4 regions of the Xanthobacter sediminis genome follow, and region 1 is predicted to be linked to each of the others. Evidence: predicted binding sites of a transcription regulator. Region 1 holds the regulator's gene; each other region holds the start of a gene.

Region 1 (5,324 bases):
TCGCTTATTTCGGAGCTGCCCACGAACCCTCACTCGCCGCGGCCCTGGCGCTGACGCTCGCGCTTGCCGCTGCGACATGGGCCGCGCGACGGCAGGCCGTGCTTTGCGCCATACTCGCCGGCCTGTGTGCCTTTTCCACCGGGTTTTCGGCCGGCTGCGTGCGCACCAGCCTCATGATGCATGAGGCGCTGGCGAGTCCGCCGGCCTTTCCGATCCGGCTCTCCGGCTATGTGGAGCGCGTGGAGCGGCGCGTGGGCAGTGATCGCATCTTGCTGCGGCTCGATCCGGGCCCGATCCGTGGCATTGAGGGTCCGCCGCCGCGCCTGGTGCGCCTGTCGCTGAAGCGCGGCAGCGCACCCGAGGTGGGGGCGCACATCACACAGCTCGTCCGGCTGCTGCCGCCTCTCGGCCCGGCCATGGCCGGGGCGCACGACTTCGGCCGAGCGACATGGTTCCAGGGCATCGACGCCGTGGGCTTCGGGCTCGGGCCACCGAAGCTTAGCCCGGCACCGGTGGAAATTCCCATCCAGGTCCGGCTCTCGGCCCTGGTCGGCGATATCCGCGCCGCCCTTGGTGCACGCATCCGCGCCGTGCTCCACGGCACGCCGGCGGAGATCGCTGTGGCACTGGTCGCCGGGGACCGCTCGGCGATTCTCCCGCAGGTGGAGGAGAGCATGCGTGTGTCGGGCCTCACCCACGTCCTCTCCATCTCGGGTCTCCATATGGCGCTCGTGGCCGGCACCCTGTTCGCGTTGGCGCGGGGCGTGCTTGCGCTGGTGCCGGCTTTGGCGCTGGGTTGGCCCATCAAGGCCACCGCTGCGCTGCTCGCGATCTCGGGTAGCGCCTTCTACCTCGTGCTGTCCGGAAACGACGTTCCGGCGCAGCGCTCGTTTGTGATGACGGGCCTGGTGCTTGCAGGTGTTCTCGCCGGACGCAGGGCGCTCACCCTGCGAACCATCGCCGTGGCCGCCGTGGTGGTCCTGGGCCTCACGCCGGAAGCCGCCCTGGATCCGGGACCGCAGATGTCCTTCGCCGCCACGCTGGCTCTGGTGGCCGCCTATGAGCGGTTGCAGCCCCTGCGCGCCTTGCCCCGGCCCGAGGGCCTGCCTGCGCGCATTCTCATGCTGCCTTTGGTGTTCGTCGCCGGCACCGTGGTGACCGCGCTGGTGGCCGGCTTCGCGAGCGGGCCTTACGGCGCTTTCCATTTCCAGCGCTTCGCACCGTATGGAGTGCTCGCAAATCTCGTCGCGATGCCCGCCGTTTCGCTGCTCGTCATGCCCTTCGGCCTTCTCGGCGTGCTGCTCATGCCGTTCGGATGGGATGGGCTGGCATGGCCGGTGATGGGAGCCGGCATCGAGATCATGGTGGCGGTGTCCGACCGGGTCGCGGCGTTGCCTGGAGCCGATGCGCGAATCTACACCGTGAACACGGCGGCCCTTCTTTGGTTCACAATGGCGCTGCTCGCGCTCTGTCTGCTGCGCGGGCTGCCGAGTCTCCTCGCAGTGCCTGCGCTGGCTGTCGCGATCCTGGTGTCGGGCGCGCCACCCGCGCCGGATGTGTTGGTGGCGCCCAACGCTGCAGCCGTGGCCGTGCGCAGCGCCGATGGGCGCCTGTCGGTCATCGGCGCGAAAGGCCAGAAAATGATGGTGGAGCAGTGGCTCGCGCAAGAGGGCGCGCGGCGCACCGTGAACGGCACAGCCCTCGAAGCCGGTTTCACCTGCGATCCCCTGGGCTGCGTGGCCCCCCTGCCGGGAGGCGGAACGCTCGCGGTCTCCCGCAAGCCCGAGGGCCTTGCGGCAGATTGCCTGAACGCGAAGATCGTGGTGACGCAGGAAGCTCCGCCCCGTGGCTGCCCCGCCCGTGTGCTGACGCCGAAGGAGCTGGAGCGCACCGGCACGATTGCCTTCTTTCTGGAGCAGGGAGCTCTGCGCGAGCAGCCCGCCCGTGATCCGGCGGTCCACCGCCCCTGGATGCCGCCGCCGGCTGCTCCCCGAATGCCGGAAGGGAGGAGCAGGGGCGCCGAGGTCGACGACGCAGCCAGCGAATGAGCATCCCCTCAATCGCCGCCCACAGCCGTGCTCGAAGGCGACATCCTGTGGCTTCTGGAGGCCGCCTGGCCATGTCCCTGGCAGGAGGCCGGAGGAGGGTTCGCCCGCGACGGCCCGGGCCTGGTGAACGCGGCCTCAAGATATCAGTATCGCCGCATGAGCCCCACGAGCCTGCCCTGGATGCGCACGCGATCCGGCCCGAATATGCGCGTTTCATAGGCGGGGTTCGCGGCTTCCAGCGCAATGGAGGCGCCCTTCTTGCGCAGGCGCTTCAAGGTGGCCTCCTCCTCGTCCACCAGGGCGACGACGATGTCTCCCGTGTCCGCGCTGTCACACTTGCGGATCAGCACCGTGTCGCCGTCCAGGATGCCGGCCTCGATCATGCTGTCGCCGCGCACCTCAAGGGCGAAATGCTCGCCCTGGCCGAGCATCTCCGGCGGTACGTTCAAGGTGGCGCTGCGGCTTTGAATGGCCGAGATGGGGGTGCCCGCGGCGATGCGGCCCATGACCGGCACCACGACGCTCTGGCCGGTTTCCTCCTCGTCGTCGGCCGGGGGGCGCACCTTACCGAGGCTCCCCTCGATCACGGAGGGCGAAAAGCCGCGTCCGCCGCTGCGCTGGGTGGCGAGGCCCGGGGCGACGCTGTCCGGCAGCCGCACGACCTCCAGCGCCCGCGCCCGGTTGGGCAGGCGGCGGATGAAGCCGCGTTCCTCCAGAGCGGTGATGAGACGGTGGATGCCGGACTTGGACCGCAGGTCCAGTGCTTCCTTCATCTCATCGAAGGACGGGGGCACCCCCGTCTCCTTCAGTCGCTCATGGATGAAGCGAAGCAGATCATATTGCTTGCGCGTCAGCATCTCACCCCCCGTTTCCGGTGCTGCCGGCCAACTGCGGCGCGGGTCGTCATCCCTCCGAAAGCGGGAAGACCGCCTGCGGCAGCGTCGCAAATAATGCGAAACAAATCATGAACAGCTTCTATCTGTTCCTTTTGTGTTCCGCAAGGGTGAAGATGTGGTTAACGGTAGCCTAATCGTGGAACGGAATGATCTCGCAGGGATCGCCCGCCTTGGCCGCCGCTGCGAACGGTGCGCGGACCAGCAGGCAGTCGGCCGAGGAAAGTACGCTCAGCATGGCGCTGTCCTGCGATACGGCTGGCGTCACGCGGATGGAACCGTCGGCATCGTGCTCCATGTGGGCACGCATGAAGTCTCGCCGCTGGTCATTGGCGGGCACGTCCACGGCGAGGCGCGCCGGCGCGGTGTGCACGCCCGCGGCCACATCGCCTTGCAGGGCGCGGACCAGGGGCTCAAGGAACAGCAGCGCGCAGACGTGGGAGGAGACCGGATTACCGGGCAGGCCAAGCACGCGGACTGCGCCACGGCTGCCGTACATCAGCGGCTTGCCAGGCCTGAGCGCGATCTTGTGCACATAGAGATCCACGCCCTCGGCGCGCAGGGCCGGCGCCATGAGGTCGTGGTCCCCCACGGAGGCGCCGCCGGAGGACACCACCAGGTCGAAGGCGCCGCTCAATGCCCGCGCGACGATGGCGCGAATGTGGGCGAGGTCGTCGCCCACGAGGCCGAGGTCGGTGACCTCGGCGCCGGCCTGGGTGGCGAGGGCGGCGAGCCCGAAGGCGTTGGAAACCACGATTTCCCCCGGCGCGCCAGTTCCGCGGCCGGGCAGCACCAGCTCGTCGCCGGTCTGGATGAGGGCGACGCGGGGCCGGCGCGCCACCGGGAGGAAGGCATGGTCCATGGCCGCGGCGAGCATGATGTCGCGGCTGGTGAGGCGCCGGCCGGCCGTGAGGCCCGGCGCGCCTTCCTGGAAATCACACCCACGCTTGCGCACGTTGCGCAGGGCGGCCGTGGGCGCCGTGGTGGCCACGCGATCACCCTCGCGGGTGGTGTTTTCCTGGATCACCACCGTGTCGGCCCCCTCGGGAACCACTGCGCCGGTGAAGATACGCACGGCCTCCCCCGCGCCGACGCTGCCGCCGAAGGGACGGCCGGCGGCGGATTCGCCGATGACCGTGAGGGACGCGGGTGTCCGCGCGATGTCAGCGCCGCGCACGGCATAACCGTCCATGGCCGACATGTCGGCTGGCGGCTGCGTGCGGCGGGCGATCAGATCCGCGGCCAGGACGCGGCCGGCGGCCACCTCCACCGGCACGTCCTCCACTGAGAGGGTGGTGACCTCGTGGGTCACGCGGCTCATGGCCTCCTCAACGCTCATCAGCGCCATGGCGCGCTTCCTCTCTTCTGCAGGGGCGGGGTTCAGCCTTCGGTCTGCCACAGGCCGCTGCGCCCGCCGGATTTCTCCAACAGCCGCACGCCTTCTATGCGCATGCCGCGATCCACGGCCTTGGCCATGTCATAGACGGTGAGGCACGCGACCGAAACGGCGGTGAGCGCCTCCATCTCGACGCCGGTCTGGCCGGAGGTCTTCACCCGCGCTGTGACGACGAGGCCGGGCAGGGCGGGATCGGGTGCGATCGCCACCTCGACCTTCGAGAGCATCAAAGGATGGCACAGCGGCACGAGCTCATGGGTGCGCTTGGCGGCCATGATGCCGGCGATGCGGGCGACGCCCATCACATCGCCTTTCTTGGCATTGCCGGCGAGGATCATGTCGAGCGTGGCGGGCGCCATGGAAACGCGGCCCTCGGCCACCGCCTCGCGGGTCGTGACCGCCTTTTCGGAGACGTCCACCATGCGCGCCGCGCCCTGGTCGTCGAGATGGGTCAGGCTCGCCATCGGGGCGCCGCTCTCCGGAATCGCTTTCGGGAGCGGAAAGATGGGGCCGGCGGGCGGGCGTGTCCACCTCCCGGGCGCCGGAAGGCTCCTCCCTCGGCGGGAGGAGCGTGGCCGTGCGTCAGTGCAGGCGGGTCCAGGTCTGCGTCTTGCAGAGCGGCGCCATCACGCAGCCCTTCAACTTCAGCGTGTTGTCGCCGTCGAGGGTGATGGTGCCGGAATAGGTCTTGCCGTCCTCGGCATTGTAGATGCTGCCACCGGTCCATTCGGTGGGGCCGCCGGAAAAGCCGGTGAGGATGGTGAGGCCCTTCAGCGCGCGACCGCGCAGGCCGGCGTCGGTGTTGTGGACATCCTTCAGGGCCGGGTCCGCCTTCAGCCCCTCGGAGGCGACGAGTCGGCCACACAGGCTCGCCCCACACTTGGAAATTTCCACCTGACCGCCGCGCGTGGGCGTCTGCCACAGGCCGGTGGGGTCGGCGGCGAGCGCCGGAAGGGAAACGAGGCACGCGGCACCCAGCATGGCCGC
Region 2 (5,324 bases), on a different contig from region 1:
CCGCGCGCGTCCATGCCCCAGGCATTGAATAACTCGGACAGAAGCGTCTCGAAATGGCGGCCACGGGCTTGTGGTTCGTCCGACATCTCGTGGAGTGCGAGAAAGCGCTGCTCGAGGTGGCGGAGGACCTCCTCGTCCGCCCGGAACGGCCGTGCCCCGGCCGGCGACTTCGTTTCTGCCGCGGACGCAGTGGGCTCATAGCTCGGTAGCGCTGGGCCGCCGAGCCGCACCACGATTGCGCTAAGACGCGTCTGTGCGTTCGCCACCATTTCGGTCTCGTTCCGCCCAAGGCGATCGGTCTCTCGATACTCCCACAGCGCTGCCAGCGCCCGCGCGATTGCGCGCGGCTAGCCGATCATCAGGAACGCACGCAGGTGTTTGCCCTTGCTCCGCCCGTTGATCGCGTAGGCGTTGTCATAGATGTCGATCCCGACTTCCCGTCGGAAGAACTCCGCGAAGGTGCTGTTGGTGAAGTCGAGGACATAGCCGGAGCTCATCCCGAACAGCTCGTCGACGAGCTTCAACTCGACAGGTCGCAGCTGTTCCATTCATTCCCCCTGGCCCAACTCGCGCAGCAATCGCGAAATCACGTCATTCACCGCACGCTGGCGCAATGCGCGTTGCTCGCGAACCTCGGGATCCTCGTCGTCCCCTTCGATCTCGAAGCGGGCGGCCGCAACCGGCCCTTCACGCAGATAGCCTTCATCAGGTTTGGGGTCGCAGAACCGCTTCAGCAGAAGCGCGAGGGCCGCGTGAACGGTTTCGCCGTGCTTGCCGGCAAGAGCTTCTCGGAACTTCGCGATGGCGCCTTCCAAGCCACCATCACCATGTTCGAGGCAATAGCTGAGATCGTGCGCGTCCTTGCCTTCGCGGCGATGGTCGAACGCGAACGCCTTCAGGCAGGTGAACGAGACGATATTGGCGTACGGGATGCTTTCGGTCGCCCGACCCTTCTGGCCAAGGAGATCGGCCGTGACCTCCATCCGGTCATGAAGATCGAAGACGAGCGAGGCATGCGGGATGTTCACCGCCGAGACATTTCCCTCGGTCGGCAGCTCCTGCAGTGCCCCACCCTTCAGCTGGGGATCGTCGGCCAAGAATTCGAGGATGACCGTGACTCCATGCTCCGTCTTCGCTCTCCAGCGCCAATTGACCCTGACACCTTTGTCATTCTCGGCCCGCTCGAAGCCCATGCGCTTGAGGTTTTCCTCGAGCGTGCGATAGGCCTCGACGTCGGCGAGGACGGCGAGATCAACGACGATATCGATGTCGCCGGTGCCGGCATGCGCCGGAACATCGGGCGGCCGCGCGGTCACGAGGTAGCGCGGCGTCAGCCCGCCGACCAGGAAGACGGAATCGCGCCAGGGCCCAAGGCCACTGAACAACGTGACGAGTACGCGCTCGCAATCGCGCGTGACGTCCGGGCTATAGTCGATGAGGAACTGCGGCTTTGCCATCACGAATCCAGTTTCTCGGTGCGTAGGTGTTGGGCCAGCTCCTTTGCGCGCCCGCCGGCCTGGAGAAGGTCGAGATAGGTTTGCAGTGGGTCCGCGACCCAAAGCCCATCGATGCGTTCGCGGAATCTCAGTTCCTCGTCGGGGGCAACCTCGAGAACGCCGAGATTCCAGCCGTCCCGCACCGGCCGTGCATCGATGGAATCCAACATTACTTTCATGCCGGCTTTGGCCGGTATGCGGCAGATCACCTGCGAAACGTTCGACAAATAGGGCGCGTAAATCTGCCCCGCCGTGACGCCGGTGAGTTCATAGGGTGTATCGTGCGCTTCGCTGGCCTGCTCAATTCGCCGCTGAAGGTCGGGAGGCGTCGTTGAACGCACGTAGAAGTGCCGCACGGCCTTCGGTTTCGACGATGATTGGTAGGCCGCCCAGGCATCGAGGAGCGCGCGCGGATTGACCAGGCGGCGTTCTTTCGAAGGCCCCGCCCCTCGCACCTCGACCCATTCCCGGCGCTCGATCCCAATGAGGGTTTCGGATGCCGTTGCCGGTGATACCCCGGCGCGCTCGGCGATCTGATGAACCCCGAACCAAGCGCTTTTGAAAACCCAGACGGCATGGAGGGCCTTGGCGCGACGGCCGGCGAAGAGATTGTTGAGGGAACGCGCTTGCCTGCGCGATGCCGGCCGATCGACGCGCAGGTACAGCCCGTTTGCGGGAATGAAGAGGCTCCCGCTGGCGTCGAAGTAGCCGACGCGCTCGTCACGCAGAAGTTGGCGTGCTCCGGGTGAGATGCTCTCGGCCATAAGCAGGGGTACGGCGGGCCGGCCGCCGGAATCGAAGTGGGCGAGATAGTTCCTGAGCTGCCAGATCGCCTCCCGGGCATCGCGCGGAAACAGCGACCGCTTCGCTTCAATGACGAGACGGTACGACCGGCCGTCGTGTTCGATGTCGATGGTGGCGTCCGGTCGATAACTCGTTTCAGCTCCTCCGCGCTCGCTAACCAAGCGAGGCGGCACACCTGAAATCTCGGCCACGGCCGCAGCCAAATCGTCGATGAGCGTCTCGATTGTGCGATGTTCCATATTCATTTTCTGCACAGTGAATATGGCGTAAATAGCGTATATTCGGAATTCTGTCTATATTTACTGTACGGTGAAAATAGAGAATCCGCCGGAGGAGCAATGGCTGTTCGGTTTCCACGGGGCCTTTGCTGCGCTGAGAATTCGCTGATATGTTCCTTATTTGTTCGGGGTGCCTTGAGCGCTCGCGCCGCGAACATGACGGGTCGAGGCGAGATCAAAATGGCGGCCCATGCCCGAAGCCACTGAACCGCCAGCCGGCTCGATGCTGAATTCGCCAGCGGGCATCATCGCTGCGTCGACATTGTCGGCGGCTCAGCGGAAAATCATCCATGTCGACATGGACGCGTTCTATGCATCGGTCGAGCAGCGCGACAACCCGGAACTGCGCGGCAAGCCCGTCGCCGTTGGCGGTGCGGCAGCGCGCGGTGTCGTCGCCGCGGCGAGCTATGAGGCGAGAGCATTCGGTGTCCGTTCAGCTATGCCGTCGGTCACCGCGAGACGCAAATGTCCCGAATTTATTTTCGTCCCGCCGCGCTTCGAGGTCTATCGTGCGGTGTCGGCGCAGATCCGCGAGATATTCGCCGAACACACCGAGCTGATCGAGCCGCTGTCGCTCGACGAGGCCTATCTCGACGTAACGGACAACAAGCAGCACGTGCCGCTCGCGACCGAGATCGCCGCGATGATCCGGGCGAAGATCAAGGAGGTCACCGGGCTCATTGCGTCGGCCGGGATTTCCTATTGCAAGTTTCTCGCGAAAATGGCGAGCGACCTGAACAAGCCCAACGGCCAGGCGGTGATCACGCCGCGGACGGGCGCGGCCTTCGTAGAAGCTCTATCCGTGAAGAAATTCCACGGTGTTGGTCCCGCGACCGCCGCCAAGATGGAAACGCTCGGAATCCTCACAGGAGCCGACCTGAAGGCGAAACCCCTCGCTTTCCTGCAGCAACACTTCGGCAAATCCGGCTCGTGGTATTTCTCCATCGCCCGCGGCATCGACGAGCGGCCGGTGGTCGCTGACCGGCCCCGCAAGTCGATCGGAGCCGAGGACACATTCCAATCGGACATATTTTCATTCGAGGCGGCAGCTCCCGAGCTCGCATCGCTGGCGGCTAAGGTCTGGAGCCATTGCGAGGCGAAAGGCCTGTGCGCCCGGACCGTGACCCTGAAGGTGAAATATGCCGACTTCCGCCAAGTGACGCGAAGCCGGACGGTCCAGTCGCCGTTCACGGGGGCGGAGGACATCGTGCGGATCGCCGGGGTGCTTCTCGAACCGCTTTTTCCCGTTAGGAAGGGCATCCGTCTGGTCGGGGTGACAGTCTCAACGCTGGATGTGTCCGCTTCAGGCGGTTCCGATGTTGAACAGCTGCCCCTCCCCTGAGGCCGACCTAACCGCGAGGATGGTGGGCCATAGATCGAGGCCGTGCGAGGGCGGCTCAGCTTCGGACCTTCACGCGCTTAGATGCAACGGCCCAATTCCATGCTGCAGATGCTGTGCGCCATCTCGTCTTCCGGAAGGAAGCGTTGGGGCGGGCGAACTGGACGGGAGTCTTCGGATGTTTGCAGGGGCCATGGTGTCCCGGGCGGCGACGGTGCCGGAATTCGGCGTGATCGCCTGGTGCGCGTGGCGATGGCCGGTGCCGTGTCCCGGGGTGTGGTTTGGCGGGTGCCGCCCACGTCGTCCTCGATAGGGCTTGTCTGACCGAAGGCCGGCGGCGCTGGCGCGCCGCCTCGCTCTTGATGCCGGCAACGGCCGGCCGCGACTTTCTTCCCCTGCCGGCTGCGCTGTCATTCCTCGCGAGACAAGAAAGCCGCGGCTCGGCCGCCCTCCACGCTGTTGCGGCCCCTACGGGGTGCAGGCCGATCGCCTCCGGTCCGTCGACTGCCATCGAGGCCGCGATGGGCGCGGCTCGGAAACCTCAAAAGGACACGACAATGGCGACCATCGGCACCTTCACCTCCAGCAGCAACGGCTTCACCGGCACGGTTCGCACGCTCGCCCTGAACGCCAAGGCCCGGATCATCCGCGTCGAGACCCCCACCGAGAAGGGCCCGCACTTCCGCATCTACGCCGGCGCCGTCGATTATGCGGAGAGCGGGATTATGCAGAGTACTGGCCTGTGAGGTCTGTGTTGGCGCCGATTTTGGCGGGGTTCTGCTCCGCATAATTGCGAGGGTGGAAGGCGGGCGCCCCGCGGGAAGCGGAGCGCCCTTGGCCGGTCATCGCGACCAGATGAGCTTGTGCTCGCTCTTGTCGCCCTGGACCAGGGAGGCATAGACCGGCGCCGTGAAGGACGGATCGTCGAGCTTGAGCGAGAGGTATTCGGCGCCTGTCTCGCGGGCGGTCCGGCTCCAGCCGGCGCCGAACTCGACGCCGTTGGCGGTGACGCGATAGTCGGGCGCCTTGTCGTTGTCGCGGTCGCAGGGCTTGATGGTGGCCTTGACGTTGAGGGTGAGGGTCTTGATCGTGCCGGCGTAGGCGCCGTTCTCGTCGCGGGTGAAGGTGCCGATCTGAGCCATTGTCGTATCTCCTGAGCTTTGCCCGAAGCCGCCCGATGCGGCCTCGATGGCGGTCGAGAGGCGACGGACCGGACGGCTGCACCCACCGGGGTCCCCGGCGCGCTTGCGCGATGGGGTGGTTCTTGGGGCCGCAGCGGCAGCGCAGGACGGCGGCAGCCGAGCTTGTTGTCCCGCGAGGAATGACCGCTTGCGGTCAGGGGAAGAAGGTCGGCGGAGCCGTTGCAGGCCAAGGCCGGGCCGGCGCCAGACCAGCCCAGAAGAGAGG
Region 3 (5,324 bases), on a different contig from region 1:
GCGCGTAGTCCAGCTTCTCGATCAACCGCAACTCATGCTGGAGGGCGGCGGTCACGCTCTCGGGTACGCCCTCGGGATAGCGTTCAGTCGCGCCCTCCCAGGTGAGCTTCGCCAACGTCTGCTGGGGCGTGAGTGCGGGATCGTCGCGCTCTTCCGGATACTGGTAGGCAAGCTCGTCGAGGCTGAAGCGGCAGCGGTCCGCGATCTGCAGCGTCCGGGCAAGGGCCTCGGGATAGCGGCTGAACAGACGATGCATTTCGTCCGGCGGCTTGATGTAGCGATCGGCATGTCGCTCTCGCCGATCGCCAAGCGTATCGATCGTGACGTTGTGCCGGATGCATGTGACTACGTCCTGCAGGATCCGCCGGGCCGGCTCGTGGAAGAGGACGTCGTTCGTCACCACGGTGGGCACGCGCATCTGTGTGGCCATGTTCGAAAGCTCATGCAGTCGGAGCTGATCGTTTGGCCGGCGGCGCAAGGTGAGCGCGAGATAGGCTCTGTCGCCGAAAGCGTCCCGCAATCGCCGCAGCCGGAACTCGCACTCGTCATCCGCCAGGTCGGGTACGAGCGCGACGATCAGGCCGTCGCCGTAGGCGACAACATCAGGCCATTCGAGAATGCACTTGGCCTTGCCGCCTCGTTTCTTACCGAGGGATAGAAGCCGGCAAAGGCGCGAATAAGCGGATCGATCCGTTGGATAGACCAGCACGGATGTGCCATCGGCGAGGTCGAGCCGGCAACCGACAATCAGGCGAACGCCGGTCGTCTTGGCCGCTTCATGAGCACGGACGACGCCGGCGAGCGAATTCCGATCGACGATGGCGACGGCCTCGATCCCAGCCAAGGCCGCTTGCGCAAACAGTTCCTCGCAGGAGGACGCGCCGCGCAGGAAGCTGAAGTGTGAGGCGACCTGCAGTTCGACGTAGCGAGGTGAGCTCATCCGAAGACCCCGTGGATGAACCAGCGGTGCGACCCCGTCGCCGTGTCTTCGCCGTCACCGGCACGATAAAGCCAGTAGCGTTCGCCGGCGTCGTCCTCGACCCGAAAATAGTCTCGGACGGCGACCAATTCGGCGTCGCGTTTCCACCACTCTCCGAACACGCGCTCCGGTCCATCACCCCGGCGCAGTCGGCGACGCACGCCGCGCCAGGTGAATGAAACGGGCGGATGATCAGGCAAGAGCGCTACAGTCTCGACCTGCTCCGGATGGGCCAGCAGACGCGAGGGGCGCGGCCAATGGCCGGGCCATGCTGCGCCCGTATCGGCGGCCATCGCCGGAATGCGGCCAACGGAGCGTTCCGGAACGTCGCTCGCAACCGGCGCCAGCCGATAGAGCGCCTGCTCACCCACCCGGTTCATAAGCGTATCGATCAGGTCCGAGACGTCCGGCACACTCTCCTCGATCAACGAACTGACGGTCTGCCGACGCTCGATCGGCTCAGCGACGCTGGCCGCAAGCGTCATCACCTCGATCCCGAAGCCGGGCTCGATCGTCTCGATTTTGTCGCATAGGAGGCGCGTCAGGCGCTTTGCATCCCGGACCGGCGTCGCCATTCCAACCCGGACCGCCTGTGAGCGACTGTCGACACGGTGGCAGATGAGGTCGAGGCGTCGTGCGCCGAGACCAGCTGCCTCGAGGCGGTCGCATAGCTGATCGACGAGCTTGGCGATGTAGCGGGCGATGGTCTCCGCCGCGCCGATCGGTTCCGCGAACGACCGGCGCACTTCGATCAGGTCGGCGGGTCGAACCGGATCGATCGGCTCTGACAGGTCGCCAAGCGCTTGATCGATACGACGGCCGATCGATGGACCGAAGCGCAGGGTGAGCGGCGCGCGCGGCTGCGCGAGGATATCGCCGATGGTTTCGAAGCCGAGCGTCCGCAGCGCCGCGACGATCGAAGCGTCGATACGCAGCGCGGCCAGCGGAAGCGGTTCCAACAGCGATGCATCATGACGTTCAGGAGCGATCATCGTCGGGCGGGCTGCAAACCGGGCCAAGGCGTGGGCCGCGCCCCAACTGTCGGCGATCGCGCCGCGAGCGGCGATGCCGGACATGGCCAGCCTTCCGATCAGGCCCTCCAGCATGGCGGTTTCGCCGCCGTGAAGGTGATCGGCTCCGGTCGAGTCGATGATGATCCCGTCTGGAGAATCAGGGGCCACGACAGGCGCGTAGCGCAGGAGCCAGGTGGCTAGCCGGTCAAGTGCCTCCACATCGGCTGCCGGCTCGGCATCTTGCACGATGAGGTCTGGCACCAGAACCTGAGCCTTGGTCACAGGCATGCCGGGGCGAAGGCTGGCGGCCACTGCAGCGGCATTCGCCGCCAGCACCACCCGCCTGTTTCCTTCCCGGCCAATCAGGACGAGCGGCGCCTCAGCCGGAGGCGCCGCGTCGCCAGCCTTCCGCCGGAGCCGGTCGGTGGACCAACTCGGCAGGAAGAGCGAGACGACCCGTGTCATCGCACGCCTCCAACTCGAAATCTGCACTCTCGCCCGCGCGTGCGCGGATCAGTTCGACCAGCCAGCGGGCACGCCCTACGCCCGGAACAGGTAGGGGTGTCGATGGCACCATAGACACGCGCCAGCGTGTCATCGCGGCGGTGGGTTGGCCGAAATCAGTGGCCTCGGTCTGTCGTCGCCAACGCCGCAGCGCGATCCCGATCGATCCGCTTCCCTCGGCCGCCAACTGCAGGCGGCGCGAGGCTGTCATGGAAAGCCGCGCCACCTCACCGAGAACCGCCCCGAGGCCACCATGGCGCAGCCCTTCCTCCATGCAGGCCAGCACGGTCTTGTCATCACCGGCTTCGAGATAGATTACGCGATCGGACGCAAGACCTGCCTGAGCGATCGCCGGCGCGAACAGGTCCGGACGGGTGATACACCAGAGGATCTTGCCCTTGGTTCGAGCCGCGACGCCCGCGCTGAACAAGGCTGCTGCGGCGCCATCGACCGCGCCATTCCCACCGCCGGCGATCTCATGCAGCGCGCCGAGCGCCAACCCGCCACCCGGGAGTCGTGAGTCGACGTCGGCAATCCCAAACGGGAGAACCGATTTGGCACGCCGGCTTCTGCCTTCGATCTTCTCGATCTGCGCGCGCAAAGACTCTATGGCGGGCTCGGGCCGCACGCTCCCAGTTTACCTCCGGATAGGGGTTCGTCATCATGTTCCCTATTTGTTCTAGATTTCAGCTGCGAGAGTCAAGGTCGATTCTGCGCCGTCAAAGGACCAGCGGCGCACGCGCCTCAAGCTGTTGATAGCGGCCGTTCAGCCTTGTTTGGGCAAGGCGCCGTTAGCGTCGGCACGCGGCGTCATGGTGATGTTGCGCGGGTCGATGATGAGCTTTAGGTCGGCGGCGGCAGCCTGATCGAGCCCATATTCCTCGAGGTCGTCGACGACCGGGCGAACATCGAAAGCTTCAAACCGCGTTGAGCGATACCGCCATTCGACGTCGTCGGTCTCCTCGAAGAAGACCTTGGCGCTGAAGCTGATGCTCGTACCGGCGAATGACATGCTGTTGAAGTAGAGGCCTGCGGGTGGGGGCCCACTCTCCTCGACGTCGAGGCTTTGGAACTCGAATCGCGCGTCCGGGCGAGGATTGAGCAGGATGTCCACAACCATACGTGCGTCATTGGCCGCCCAGAACGCATCGAATTTGAAGCGCTCGGTCGAGCGCAGGCCGGCGTTGGTTAGCAAGCGCAGCCAACCATCCACGAAGGTCGAGATGAGTGGCACCTCGTCGAGATATGGGCCTGTGAGCGGTTCATTGACTGGGAAGGTAATCGGGGGGATCCGGCTGTTCCCAGAAATGGTTAGCGTCGATCGCTCGGATGCCATGAGCGTCAGGCCGCGCAGTAGTTCCGCCCACTCTTCGAGCGTGTATTCCAAATCGTCGATGGAGCCGACGCTTTCGAACCTGAGCGCGGGAGGGGTGAGCCGAATGATGAAGTCCCGGCTGCGGACGAGCAGTTCGGGTCCATGCGGTTCGAGGATCGGCGGACCGATGAACATCTCGCCATCGAACCGCGCCGCCTGCGCGAACCCGGGGCCTCGGATCGCGATCTCGCATGATCCGAGCGACGGCGGCGTCAGTCGAAGTTCCTCGATGTCGTCAAATAGCGTGCCTTGATACGGAAGGCGGATGCCGAAGCGGCTATCGTAGACACGCAAGCGGTGCGGTTTTAGGGGCGCAAGACCGAGCAGCAGGTTGGCGAAATGCTCCGGCCCCTCGATCTGGAGTAGCGCCTCGGCTTCGAACTGGCCGTTCTCATAGCCGAGTTCATCGAGCTGACGCTGCTTCTTCGCGGTATAGGCGCCTGGATCTTGTCCGCAGGCGGCCGACAAGGCCGACGAGAGGCCGGCGGCGGTCGGCTCGAAACGCTGTCCGACTTTCTCATAGTCATAGCTGATGTCGACATGATTGATGTCGTGCGCTTTTCGAGCCTCCGCCAATCGCAATCGCTTGAGCACCCGGGCGAGTTCGTTGCCGATGAGATGGACGAGGTAAGCCGACTGGATTTCACCATCGGCCCGCATTCGGAAGACGATGACCAGCGCCGGCCGAGGATCCTTGGCGAGGCGATCAATGGCGGACAGGCTGAGTCGGATGCGGTTTCCGGTGCGGCCGAGCGTCGACTTCAGTTGGACCCGGGCGGCATTGGTCTGGCGCCGATCGAGCGGTAGCGACGATTGTCCGCCTGATCCCATTGGGAACTCCACGATGAAGTCCCAGCCCATAATGTCGACGGTACTCTTGTTGCAGAAGAGCCCGGCGCGTTCGCAGAGCAGCTCAAAATGGCGCTCGCCGATGCGGCCGATCCGATCGGATTCCAGCTCGGGGTCATCGTCTTGTCCGCCGTCGGCGCCCTTCGTGGTCATGTGCGCGCCGGCATATGGGCGGCATCGAGCCGGCGGTGGATGAGCGACACGATTGTGAGCAGGTCTTCGGCATCTTCTTTGGACATAGCCCAATGGATGCGCGCCTCATGTGCAGTGGGGTTGCGGAACATGCCGAAGGTGCCACGGACCAGATTTGCGAACCCGCTTTGCTCACTCCGCTCGCTTGCGGTGGATAGCGGGTTGATCGCAAGCATCGGCGGACTCCCGGCAAGTGTCCGATCGACGAGCGTAGCGCCGTCATCGGAGAGCCCTGTCCGCGATCGCATCTTATCAGCGACGCTTTTGACCGCTTCTTGCACCGCATGAAAGTAATTGTCGGCGAGAAGCTCGGCGCGGCAGAATTTCAGGACGTCCGGGTGCACACCGCGACCTTCAAGGTCTGCTCGCAAGTCGCGCGCGCGCCGCTGAGCCTCAGGTAGGGTCTGGGCGA
Region 4 (5,324 bases), on a different contig from region 1:
TCGCGCGTCCTGTCCCGGTGGGGCTGGCGCGTTACGAGGTCCGGCGGACGCGCCGCCGGGAGGGGCGGGCATTCGCCTGTTCCGCATCCTCCGAAGCCGTGGCCTCCGCTGGCTTGGCACCAGCCTCTGCGCCAGCGTCGCGCGGCGCACTTGCCGCTTTTGCACCGACGCCCGCGGCTGCCGCGACCAGCTTCGCCGCATCGGGATTGGGGCGGCGCTCCAGCACCTCCGCCAGAAAGCGCCCGGTGTGCGAGCGCGGATTGGCCGCTACGGCCTCGGGCGTGCCGGCCGCGACGATCTCGCCGCCGCCGTCCCCGCCCTCAGGGCCGAGGTCGATCACCCAGTCGGCGGTCTTGATGACCTCCAGATTGTGCTCGATCACCACCACGGTATTGCCTTGCTCCACCAACTCGTGCAGCACCTCCAGCAGCTTTTTTACGTCATGGAAGTGCAGGCCCGTGGTGGGCTCATCCAGGATGTAGAGCGTGCGCCCGGTGGCGCGGCGGGACAGCTCCTTGGACAGCTTCACCCGCTGCGCCTCGCCGCCGGAAAGGGTAGTGGCCTGCTGGCCGACCTTCACATAGTCGAGGCCCACGCGCTCCAGCGTTTCCAGCTTCTCGCGCACGGAGGGCACCGCCTTGAAGAATTGCGCGCCCTCCTCCACCGTCATGTCGAGCACATCGGCGATGGACTTGTTCTTGAAGCTGACTTCCAGCGTCTCGCGATTGTAGCGCTTGCCCTTGCAGACATCGCAGGTGACATACACGTCCGGCAGGAAGTGCATCTCGATCTTGATGACGCCGTCGCCCTGGCACGCCTCGCAGCGCCCGCCCTTCACATTGAAGGAGAAGCGCCCGGCCCCGTAGCCGCGGGCCTTGGCTTCCGGCAGGCCGGCGAACCACTCGCGGATGGGCGTGAACGCCCCGGTATAGGTGGCGGGATTGGAACGCGGGGTGCGGCCAATGGGCGACTGGTCGATGTCAATGACCTTGTCGAGGTGCTCCAGCCCCTCCAGACGGTCGAACGGCGCCGGTGCCTCGCTGGCATTGTTGAGGCGGCGGGCGACCGCCTTGTAGAGCGTCTCCAGCAGCAGCGTGGACTTGCCGCCGCCGGAAACACCGGTGATGGCAGTGAACAGGCCGAGCGGGATTTCGGCGGTGACATTCTTCAGATTGTTGCCGCGCGCCCCGACGAGGCGAAGCATCCGCTTGGGGTCGGGTGCCCGCCGTGCCGGTACGCCGACGTTGAGCGCGCCGGAGAGATAGCGTCCGGTGAGCGAGGCGGGATCGGCGAGAATCTCTGCCGGCGTGCCCTGGGAGACGATTCGCCCGCCATGGATGCCGGCGCCGGGTCCGACATCCACCACATAGTCGGCTGCGAGGATGGCGTCCTCGTCATGCTCCACCACGATCACGGTGTTGCCGAGGTCCCGCAGGTGCTTGAGCGTCTCCAGCAGGCGCGCGTTATCACGCTGGTGGAGGCCGATGGAGGGCTCGTCCAGCACATAGAGCACGCCGGTGAGGCCGGAGCCGATCTGCGAGGCGAGCCGGATACGCTGGCTCTCTCCGCCCGAGAGCGTGCCGGAGGCGCGCGCCAGGGTGAGATACTCGAGGCCCACGTCCAAAAGGAACCGCAGCCGCTCGCGGATCTCCTTCAGGATGCGCCCGGCGATCTCGTTCTGCTTGTCGGTCAGCTCGCCCGGCAGCGTCTCGAACCAGCGCGCGGCGGCCTTCACGGAAAGCTCGCCCACCTGCCCAATGTGCCTGCCCGCGACCTTAACAGCCAGCGCCTCCGGCTTCAGCCGGTAGCCGCCACAGGCCGAGCACGGCACTGTGGAGAAGTATTTGGAGATCTCCTCGCGCGCCCAGTCGCTGTCGGTCTCCTTCCAGCGGCGCTCAAGGTTGCGCACCACGCCTTCGAAGGCCTTCTCGGTGTCGTAGGCGCGCATGCCGTCGTTGTAGGAGAAGGTGACCTTTTCACCTTCGGAGCCGTAGAGCAGCACGTCTTGTGCCTTCTGCGGCAGGTCGCACCACGGCACGTTGAGCTTGAAGTGGTAGTGCTGGGCGAGGGCGTCCAGCGTCTGCCCGTAGTAGGGCGAGGTGGATTTCGCCCAGGGCGCGATCGCCCCCTGCTTCAAGGAGCGCATCCTGTCGGGCACCACGAGGTCGGCGTCGATGGTCTGCTCCACGCCGAGGCCGTCGCAGGCCGGGCAGGCTCCGAACGGATTGTTGAAGGAGAACAGGCGCGGCTCGATCTCCGGAATGGTGAAGCCGGAGACGGGGCACGCGAACTTCTCCGAGAACAGGATGCGCCGCGGCGCGCCGGTTTCGTCCTTCTCGTCCGCGAACTCGGCAACGGCAATGCCCTCGGCGAGAGAAAGCGCGGTCTCGAAGCTGTCGGCGAGGCGCTGCGCGAGATCTGCGCGTACGACGATGCGATCCACCACCACGTCGATGTCATGCTTGAATTTCTTGTCGAGGGCGGGTGCGTCCGCGATCTCGTGGAAGGTGCCGTCGATCTTGACCCGCTGGAAGCCCTTCTTCATCCATTCGGCGAGCTCCTTGCGGTACTCGCCTTTGCGCCCGCGCACCACGGGTGCCAGCAGGAAAAGCCGCGTGCCCTCGGGCAGCGCGAGGGTGCGGTCCACCATCTGCGACACGGTCTGGCTCTCGATGGGCAGGCCCGTGGCTGGCGAATAGGGCACGCCCGTGCGCGCCCACAGAAGGCGCATGTAATCGTAGATCTCGGTCACCGTTCCCACGGTGGAGCGCGGATTCTTCGAGGTGGTCTTCTGTTCGATGGAGATGGCGGGCGAGAGGCCGTCGATCTGGTCCACGTCCGGCTTCTGCATCATCTCCAGAAACTGGCGGGCGTATGCGGAAAGGCTTTCCACATAGCGGCGCTGGCCCTCGGCATAGATGGTATCGAAGGCGAGCGAACTCTTGCCCGAGCCGGACAGGCCGGTGAAGACCACCAGCGCATCGCGCGGGACGTCCAGGTCCACGTTCTTCAGATTGTGCTCGCGCGCGCCACGGACGGAGAGCGTGCGGGCGTCCCGCCGCCCCGCTGTCCGGTCGGTGGTGTCGGCAGCAGGCGTTGCGGAGGGGGCCGTGCCCCTGAGGGAAGAAGCGCGATCCGACATGAAATCCAACCACGCGCGGCAGGGGGGCCGGCGCGAAATGTTTAGGGCAGGGAGGCGCCCGCCACTGGCGAGACGCAGGTGAGGGCCACGTGGCAAACGGCACAGATCGCAGCGTCTCCGGGCGGGCGCGTGCCGCTTGCCCATGCCGCGCGGATCCGTTTCGCCTCGGGAGTTTCGCTCATGGCCATGGCTCAAACTTAGTGAAGTATGTGCGTTGCGGAAGGGAACATATAGAGAACTCTGCTGCCGCGCGAGTCAAAATTTCGGACACTGGGTGAAAAATGCCGCTTGTCTCACGGGTGTGTAGCGTCTAGAACGTAACAAGAACATCCGCTGGCGCTGTGGTCTCTGGCAGGCGTGGCCCCCATTTCGCGGCTTTAAGCTGCGTCGAGTCTTTGTGGTGGACAACACGGGTTGGGCCTCGCATGTCCCGGCGTGCCGGCTAGGGTGCGCGGCAAGACAGGCGTGCGATGGCGCGCAGGCACAACAGGAGGCAAGGCGATGGCCGGCAGTGTCAACAAGGTGATCCTGATCGGCAATCTGGGGCGCGATCCTGAAGTCCGCACGTTCCAGAGCGGCGGCCGGGTCTGCAACCTGCGCATCGCCACTTCGGAAAGCTGGCGCGACAAGGCTTCCGGCGAGCGCAAGGACCGCACCGAGTGGCACACGGTCGCGATCTACAACGAGAACCTCGTCAATGTGGCGGAGCGTTTCCTGAAGAAAGGCTCGAAGGTCTATCTCGAAGGCCAGCTCGAAACCCGCAAGTACGAGAAGGATGGCCGGGAGGTCTACGTGACCGAGGTGGTGTTGCGGCCCTTCCGTGGCGAGCTGACGCTGCTGGATGGCCGCGTCGGCGGCGAGGGCGGTGAGGAGTTTGGCGGCGGCGGTTCCGATTTCGGTTCCCAGGGCCCCATGGGTGGCGGCGGGGGCGGGTATGGTGGTGGCTACGGCGGAGGTGGCTCTCGCCGCTCCGGCGGTGGCGGCTCCGGCTCCGGTGGCGGCTCGGGTGGTGGGCGGCCCTCCAACGATCTCGACGACGAGATACCGTTCTGAGGTTCCTCCTTGGTCGCTCGGGCGTTCCGGCGCCGGGCGGCCATTTCGACACAAAAGGGCCGGAATGTTCTCCCGTGCTGGCTGCGGTTGCTGCAACTAGCTGAATTTAAAGGGTAAAAAATCACTCTCGGGATGGTGTTTCGCTGGCGTCGGGCGCGTGAATCGGCTAAAAGTCTGTAGCGAAAATCACCACGAGAGTATCGACTTTTGGCTGAGCCCGAGACGCCGAAGCCCGGCAGCGAGCTGCCTTCGGACATCACGCCGGTTTCCATCACCGAGGAGCTGTCGCGCTCCTATCTCGACTATGCCATGAGCGTCATCGTCGCGCGCGCGTTGCCCGACGTGCGCGATGGTCTGAAGCCGGTGCATCGGCGCATCCTGTTCTCGATGCATGAGAATGGCTACGAGTGGAACAAGCAGTATCGCAAGTCTGCCCGCGTGGTCGGCGACGTCATCGGTAAGTATCATCCTCACGGCGACCAGTCGGTCTATGATGCGCTGGTGCGCATGGCTCAGGATTTCGCCATGCGGGTGCCGCTGGTGGACGGTCAGGGCAATTTCGGCTCGGTGGATGGCGATGCGCCGGCGGCCATGCGCTATACCGAGGTGCGTCTCGAGAAGATCACCAACGCGCTGCTCGACGACCTTGATAAGGATACTGTCGACTTCCAGGAAAACTACGACAATACCGAGCGGGAGCCGAGTGTCCTTCCCGCCAAGTTCCCGAACCTGTTGGTGAACGGGGCGGGCGGCATCGCCGTCGGCATGGCGACCAACATTCCTCCGCACAATCTGGGGGAGGTGATCGATGCCACGGTGGCGCTCATGGACGATCCCTCCATGGAGCCAGAGGCGCTGCTGGATCTGCTGCCGGGGCCGGATTTCCCCACTGGCGGGCTCATTCTCGGCCGCAGCGGCATCCGCCAGGCGTATCTCACCGGGCGCGGCTCCATCCTGATGCGGGCGAAGGTCGCCATCGAGAGTCTGCGCAAGGATCGCGAGGCGCTGATCGTCACTGAGATTCCCTACCAGGTGAACAAGGCGACTATGGTCGAGAAGATCGCCGAGCTGGTGCGGGACAAGCGGGTGGAGGGCATCTCCGAAATCCGCGACGAAAGCGACCGCGACG

Evidence for each region. The regulator LexA, encoded in region 1, represses DNA repair genes until DNA is damaged. The targets are predictions, from matches to a motif close to TGTTCNNNNTGTGTTCNG.
Region 2: the regulator LexA is predicted to act here: its motif matches at 2,690-2,707, upstream of dinB (DNA polymerase IV).
Region 3: the regulator LexA is predicted to act here: its motif matches at 3,161-3,178, upstream of V5F61_RS18955 (ImuA family protein).
Region 4: the regulator LexA is predicted to act here: its motif matches at 3,365-3,382, upstream of uvrA (excinuclease ABC subunit UvrA).

Annotation. Positions count from the first base shown of each region.
Region 1 covers NZ_JBAFWH010000006.1:244,903-250,226, reverse strand. Annotated here, with positions in the region: gene V5F61_RS10675 (ComEC/Rec2 family competence protein) at 1-2,048, shown strand, start outside; gene lexA (transcriptional repressor LexA) at 2,192-2,905, opposite strand; gene V5F61_RS10665 (molybdopterin molybdotransferase MoeA) at 3,075-4,289, opposite strand; gene moaC (cyclic pyranopterin monophosphate synthase MoaC) at 4,322-4,801, opposite strand; gene V5F61_RS10655 (DUF2147 domain-containing protein) at 4,920-5,324, opposite strand, start outside.
Region 2 covers NZ_JBAFWH010000036.1:7,326-12,649, reverse strand. Annotated here, with positions in the region: partial or broken gene V5F61_RS20875 (restriction endonuclease) at 1-269, opposite strand, end outside; gene V5F61_RS20870 (hypothetical protein) at 348-548, opposite strand; gene V5F61_RS20865 (nucleotidyltransferase family protein) at 549-1,457, opposite strand; gene V5F61_RS20860 (hypothetical protein) at 1,457-2,539, opposite strand; gene dinB (DNA polymerase IV) at 2,802-3,920, shown strand; partial or broken gene V5F61_RS20850 (DUF736 family protein) at 4,475-4,624, shown strand; gene V5F61_RS20845 (DUF736 domain-containing protein) at 4,760-5,059, opposite strand.
Region 3 covers NZ_JBAFWH010000021.1:15,845-21,168, forward strand. Annotated here, with positions in the region: gene V5F61_RS18945 (error-prone DNA polymerase) at 1-940, opposite strand, end outside; gene V5F61_RS18950 (Y-family DNA polymerase) at 937-2,457, opposite strand; gene V5F61_RS18955 (ImuA family protein) at 2,372-3,124, opposite strand; gene V5F61_RS18960 (hypothetical protein) at 3,263-4,873, opposite strand; gene V5F61_RS18965 (TIGR02391 family protein) at 4,870-5,324, opposite strand, start outside.
Region 4 covers NZ_JBAFWH010000002.1:219,798-225,121, forward strand. Annotated here, with positions in the region: gene uvrA (excinuclease ABC subunit UvrA) at 32-3,142, opposite strand; gene ssb (single-stranded DNA-binding protein) at 3,644-4,195, shown strand; gene gyrA (DNA gyrase subunit A) at 4,403-5,324, shown strand, end outside.